3 regions of the Paraglaciecola psychrophila 170 genome follow, and region 3 is predicted to be linked to each of the others. Evidence: riboswitches for the same ligand, from Rfam matches in the RefSeq annotation. Region 3 holds a riboswitch; each other region holds the start of a gene.
The links. A riboswitch is a leader RNA that binds a small molecule or an ion and turns the genes downstream of it on or off. The one in region 3 is predicted to bind thiamine pyrophosphate.
Positions count from the first base shown of each region.

Region 1: another riboswitch for thiamine pyrophosphate. It lies ahead of thiC (phosphomethylpyrimidine synthase ThiC); the one in region 3 lies ahead of C427_RS15060 (TonB-dependent receptor).
Region 2: another riboswitch for thiamine pyrophosphate. It lies ahead of thiD (bifunctional hydroxymethylpyrimidine kinase/phosphomethylpyrimidine kinase); the one in region 3 lies ahead of C427_RS15060 (TonB-dependent receptor).

Region 1 is NC_020514.1:5,085,515-5,087,792, forward strand. Features, by position in the region: gene thiC (phosphomethylpyrimidine synthase ThiC) at 1-1,560, opposite strand, end outside; TPP riboswitch at 1,726-1,848, opposite strand; gene C427_RS22395 (MFS transporter) at 2,058-2,278, shown strand, end outside.
Region 2 is NC_020514.1:4,605,195-4,607,472, reverse strand. Features, by position in the region: gene C427_RS20165 (ABC transporter ATP-binding protein) at 1-391, opposite strand, end outside; gene thiD (bifunctional hydroxymethylpyrimidine kinase/phosphomethylpyrimidine kinase) at 345-1,256, opposite strand; TPP riboswitch at 1,328-1,428, opposite strand.
Region 3 is NC_020514.1:3,446,862-3,449,139, reverse strand. Features, by position in the region: gene C427_RS15065 (hypothetical protein) at 1-882, shown strand, start outside; TPP riboswitch at 983-1,084, shown strand; gene C427_RS15060 (TonB-dependent receptor) at 1,141-2,278, shown strand, end outside.

The DNA.
Region 1 (2,278 bases), 1.6 Mb from region 3:
TGCAGCATGAGCCGCTATCTTGTAGGCAATCAAGCCCTGCTTAACATCTTCTTTATTTGGCAAACCCAAATGTTCTTTAGGCGTGACATAACACAACATCGCTACGCCATACCAGCCGATCATGGCTGCGCCTATACCAGAAGTAAAATGATCATAACCTGGGGCAATATCAGTCGTTTGTGGGCCTAACGTATAAAAGGGAGCTTCACTACAAATTTCAAGCTGCTTGTCTATGTTCTCTTTAATCAATTGCATAGGAATATGGCCGGGACCTTCAACAATGGTCTGCACATCATATTGCCACGCAATTTTGACTAGTTCACCTAAGGTATCAAGCTCAGCAAACTGTGCTTCGTCATTGGCGTCAGCAATACAACCCGGACGCATTCCATCGCCTAACGACAGAGACACATCATAAGCGGCACATAACTCGCAAATGTCTCTGAAATGCTGGTACAAAAAGCTTTCTTTATGATGAAACAGGCACCACTTGGCCATAATAGAACCACCTCGGGATACAATGCCGGTTAAGCGTTTGGCTGTCATTGGCACATAACGCAATAATACACCTGCGTGAATAGTAAAATAATCCACTCCTTGTTCAGCTTGTTCAATCAAAGTATCCCGAAACACCTCCCAGGTTAAGTCTTCTGCCACGCCATTGACTTTTTCTAACGCTTGATAAATCGGCACGGTGCCAATAGGCACAGGGGAGTTACGTACGATCCACTCGCGAGTTTCGTGAATATAACGCCCAGTGGATAAATCCATTACCGTATCAGCACCCCAACGAGTTGACCAAACTAGTTTTTCTACCTCTTCTTCAATGGAAGAAGTCACCGCAGAGTTACCTATATTAGCGTTTACTTTAACCAAAAAATTACGACCAATGATCATGGGTTCAGCTTCTGGGTGATTAATATTAACCGGGATGATAGCTCGGCCACGAGCTACTTCATCACGCACAAACTCAGCAGTAATCGGCTGCCCCATCAAAGCGCCAAAGGCATTGCCGGGTGCTTTTTGGGTTAAAACATCGTCAGTTACTTCCTCACGAGCCATATTTTCGCGGATCGCGATATATTCCATTTCAGGGGTAATAATGCCCGCTCTGGCATAGTGCATTTGGGTAACACATTGCCCTACTTTGGCTTTAAGTGGTTTATCAATAGAGTCAAAACGTAAATGTTCTAAACCATCATCAGTCATACGCTCTTGGGTATAACCCGAACTGACATGAGGTAATTGTTCAACATCTCCCCGCTGCATGATCCAATTGTGACGAAGTTTGGCTAATCCTTTGCGAACGTCGATATTAGCTTCAGGATCTGAATAAGGACCGGCACAGTCATACACCATAATATCCGGGTTAGTTTCGATGACAGGATTGTCTTCAGTACCACCCAAGATGGTGTCAGTTTGGGAAATAGCCCGCATACCCACTTGGATATTGTGATGGCTTCCCGCTAAGTATACTTTGCGGGAATTAGGGTGTAATAGTGGTTTAAGGTTATCAATAAATTGTTGTGCATTAGCACGGGTTTGACGACGTTTTGACATTAGCAATCTTCCATAGTGTTAAAAAATGAAGTTGCTTGTCTGGAGAGGTATGATGTTGAAAAGCACCAATTGTTGATAATTTGACATCACTAAATCTGATGCCATAAATACAACTTACTGGGTAAGTACTGTTTTAAACGCGCCAAATTTAAATTGGCTATGCTCAATAACATTACGCTTGTTTCCTTCGCGGGTACTAGCCCGATCAGGTTCAACGGATCCCGAATTAACGGTCTCAGCTTATGTTTTTCACCTCAGTAAAAAACACTAGCACTCCGACAAGAAAAAACCATTATAGACAGAGTAATAAAATTGACACAAGGACTTTTAAATATAAACGACTAGCGATTCAAAATCTGTAATCAAAAAAACATGTGATTAATAAGCAATAAAATCATAATACAAAGCGACCAATTGTGTTGGGAATTAAAAAAACATGTTAGACTCTTTATATATTATTATCCGAATTTTTTAACTTTTATTAGACAGTCTCCACTTTGAATTCTACCGAACTTCGCAGCGCTTTTTCTCTTGCCTTTGTGTATGTGCTTCGCATGCTTGGCTTATTTATGGTGATGCCAGTTATAGCTATTAGCGCCAAAACCTATCCAGATTATTCGGCTTTTCTTGTCGGACTAGCAATAGGTGGCTACGGCTTAACACAAGCCTTACTCCAGATCCCAATGGGGGTGCTATCAGATAAAATTGGCCGAAAACC
Region 2 (2,278 bases), 1.2 Mb from region 3:
GCGCAGCACCAAATTTAGTACTCAACATGACGTTTTCTAAAGCCGATAGCCAAGGCATCAACAAATCTTGTTGAGCCATATAGGTAATCTGATCTTTGCTATCACATGGTGGGCGTGTATTGACTTCACCCGCCCAGTCGACTCTGTCCTCCAGCAAATTAGCCAAGTAGCGCAATAAAGAACTTTTGCCGCAACCGCTACGTCCCAAAATACAGGTCCAGGCTCTCGCAGGTATGTGAATGTTGAGCCTTGCCAGGATCACATCAGCGCTGTCGTGATAGCGCAGGTAACCGTCAACGATGTCTATACTAACGGCATTGTTTTGGCCTGATAGCAGCTGTTTATCAACGGACATCAGCATGGCCACTGAAAAAATGATTAATCGGCCCATGACCTTTGCCTATTGATAATTCGTCGGCATGAGCAATAGCTTCGGAGATATACTGTTTGCCAAGCTGCACTGCCCGTAACAAATCATGCCCTTGTGCTAAATAAGAGGCAATAGCCGAAGACAGCGAACAACCCGTACCGTGGGTGTTACGAGTGTGGATACGTTTTGCCGTTAAGTGGTGAACCTGTTCGGGAAATATAAGTAGATCATTACTGTTTTCATCCTGTTCAAGGTGTCCCCCTTTAAGCAATATTGTTGCTGCACCCAACTGTCGAAGACCTGTGATCATGTTAAGCATATCTGCTGCGTTATCTGGTGTATCAACGCCTATCAGGGCGGCACCTTCGGATAAGTTGGGTGTAATAATATCGGCGAGTGGTAGTAATTCAGTTTTGAGGGTGCTGATCGCGGATACTTCTAACAACAAGTCGCCACTGGTCGCTACCATGACAGGGTCTACGACTAAAAATGCAGGTTGATACTGTTTTATTTTAGCGGCTACTAGATTGATAATGCCAGACTCAGCTAACATGCCGACTTTGACGGCAACAACGTTCAAATCAGTAAAAACCGCATCTAACTGCTTTTCGACATATTCTAGCGGAATAGGAAAAATAGCTGACACGCCCAGGGTATTTTGCGCGGTGATGGCCGTTATGACTGAACAGGCATAGCCTCCTGTTGCGGATATCGCTTTAATATCGGCCTGAATACCTGCACCACCACCGCTATCAGATCCTGCAATTGTTAACACAATAGGCGTAGATGAAGCATAAGCTCTATCTGTCACAGAAAAATGTGTTTCGGGAGACCCTGTTTGGGTAGCAAGCGGTGCTTTGATGGGAGTAACTATAATATTTGACATAAAGCTCCTAACGTTGACGCGTAAGAACTATATCGAGCTGAAGATTTAAAAACGCTGAAGAGTAAATCATACAAAACAAGTAATTAGTTCCCTACGCCAGTGCTAACTGAATCAGGTTCAACGGGTCTCGCGATATGCAATCTCAGCCTTAAAGGCTCCCCGACTATTTTTTTGATAATAACAAGTTTTATTAAAAGCGCAATATAACAATGTTAGTAGTTAATCGAGGTCAGCAAAACGTGAAATGTTTACAATGCTGAGTGCTAAACTATCTTTCCAAGTTTAATGACCTGTCATGTTGAAAGATATCTGTTAAAAAAGAGAGACCGCATCTAAGTCAGATACAACCTTTGATAATGATAAATTTAAAAGGTAACTGACATCACTAACAAGAGAATACTTACATTTACCTCTAGCGCCTGGCAGGGAGAGAAAATAGTACAAAAGCTGATTGAGTAGCCTTTTGCCCAGTTTTCTCAATCTATACTAAGTGCAATTATGGACGTTGACGCTAACTCGTTTATGCCTCAAAGGTGGGATGTTTGAATAACTCACTTCATTAGTTGGTGATTAAATACATACCAATATGAATCTAAAACCTGCGAACCTGCGGGGTCAGGTTCGTTGAAATAATCACAAAATCACCCATCTTAAGAGAATCGACTTTGTCGATATCATCTTTGGTGGCTCCGCCACTGCTCTTCCGCCTTTAAAGTTTCAGCTAAAATGGCTTATTTTTGGGGTAAATGACAGCGGACGCCGCGCGGGGAATTCATTTGAGTGGAGCGTGAAGGGATACATCCTTAACGACAACGAGGTTGGCGCACATAGACCAAGCCATTTTTTGCGGTTAAAAACTTTAGTCGCGAGCGGCATTTTACAAAGTACATCCTTATACTTTGCGCTTTGGGCTATCTTGCAGATGTTCAAAATGGTTCTGTCCATTTTGTCTAGATACTCTTTTTTGCTGTTGAAAAAGAGTATCTGGTTCGAAGGGATTCGAGACAAGACCATCACGCGGA
Region 3 (2,278 bases):
TTTGTTTTACTTATAGGTATAAACCTATTAGTGGCCTGTGGTTCATCCGCTACTAGTCATCCTCATTATGTTGTTTTAGAAGAGAACAATTTATCAGATGAGTTGAAAGAAACTTCCGGTCTATACTGTCCACAAATAGGTTCAGCCTTCACGGTTAATGACTCTGGTAATAAACCTATTATTTTCAATATTGACTCTTCTGGGAAGATTATTGATAAAAAGCTAATTTCTGCTAAGAATACAGACTGGGAGGCAATAACGGGAGATAGCCAAAATTTTTATATCGGTGATGTAGGTAACAATAAAGGTAAGCGAAAGTTTGTGCAGATCCATATAGTACCTAAAAAAGTAACGCCTAAAATAGTGCCCAAAAAGTTAACGCCTAAAAAAGACAGCGAAAGTACAACCAATGATAAATCATTAAATTTATTTTATATCAATAATTCAATTAATAATAACGAGTATCTAAATCATGATTACGACGCTGAAACGTTAATTAATTTGGGTGACAGCTTGTTCTTATTTTCCAAGAGCTGGAACAGCGGCACGTTATTTATCTACCAACTCAATAAAATAAAGGCAACACAGTATGTTGACCCTGTAAGTGAAATAATGGGATTACCAGGTGTCATTACAGGTGGGGATTTTGATAGAAAAAATAATCAATTTATTTTGGTTGGTTATAAGTTAAATGGGATGGGAGGTTTTTCGCCCTTCATGGCTATTCTTAATAGAGATTTTAGCTTGCACAAGACATTCGCACTTTCAGGTTATGGGCAAGTTGAGGGGGTGTGCGTGGCTTCAAATGCTGAAGTATGGTTTACTCAAGAAGGTTCTTTTTTCTCAGATCATAAAATAGTCAAACTAAAATTAACAAAATAAATACTATTTTGCTGTTCCAAATGCCTATTCATCTATTGCGAAGCTTTATGTGCCTGTTACACTGCTCACGCAAAATACGGAGTATCTAACAAACCTGTATTTAGCAACCAAGGGGAGCCTTTTGGCTGAGATTTGAGAAATACTCATAACCCTTATACCTGATCCGGATAATGCCGGCGTAGGAATGGTCAGATATTTTCCCCATTTACCTGCCGTACTACCGGATCTTTTCAACCTATAATGAAGAGATCCTTTTAAATGAAGTTTAGCAAAAAGCCTTTGGCTAGCTTAATCAGCCTATGTTTAATCAATTCTTATGTAGCTGCGCAAAACACTGATGAACAACCTTCTACACTCAATGAATTAGAACGCATTATTGTTCGAGGTGCGTTATCTGCAACCCCTTTATCTGAAATGGCTACAAGTATTTCTGTTCTTGATGAGCAAGTTATATACCAGCGCCAAGCGCAACATCTCGAAGATCTATTGAATCGCGCTGCTAACGTGAATTTTGCCAGCGGCGCTAGCCGTGGACGCTTTGTACAAATTCGCGGCATTGGTGAACGTAGCCAATTTACTGATCCAATCAACCCTTCTGTGGGTTATCTGGTTGATGGTATCAATTATTCTGGTTTGCTCGCTGGAGCGAGTACTTTTGATATCGAACAAGTCGAAATATTCAAAGGCCCAAATAGTGCGCGCTTTGGTGCTGATGGTCTTGCTGGCATGATAAATGTCTTAAGCAAAGATGCGTCAGATCAAACCAGTATCGATGCTCAGTTTGGTGTTGCTAATTATGGTAGTTGGCAAATAGGGGCCGCAGTAGGCGGTGGTCTTAGCGACAGCGTTGATTACCGACTATCAGTTCATCAAAATACCAGTGACGGGTTTGTTGAAAATACTTGGTTGGGACGTGACGATACTAATGGCGTGGATGAGTCAACTGCGCGAGCTAAGCTTAATTGGCAGGTAACTGATGACTTATCTATCAACACAGTTATTCATCTGATTGATGTAGACAATGGATATGATGCTTTTTCACTCAATAGAGATAGAACAACCTTATCTGATGAGCCTGGCTTTGATAAACAACAGAGTGAGGCAATTGGTCTTACTATAGATTATCAAGGCTTAGATTGGGCTAATGTTCAACTTCAAAGCAGTTTTATGCAAGCCGATTTAGCTTATGGTTATGATGAGGATTGGAGTTTTGTAGGCATAGCGCCAGGCTGGGAATATTCATCTACCGATTATTACTTTCGGGAGCGCGAAGACAATACAGTTCAAGCAAGACTATCCAGTAAAAGTGATAAAGCTAATTCTTGGGTAGTTGGTTTTTATTTTGCAGACAAAGCAGAAGACTTAACTCGAGAATATACTTGGTTAGCAGCACCGT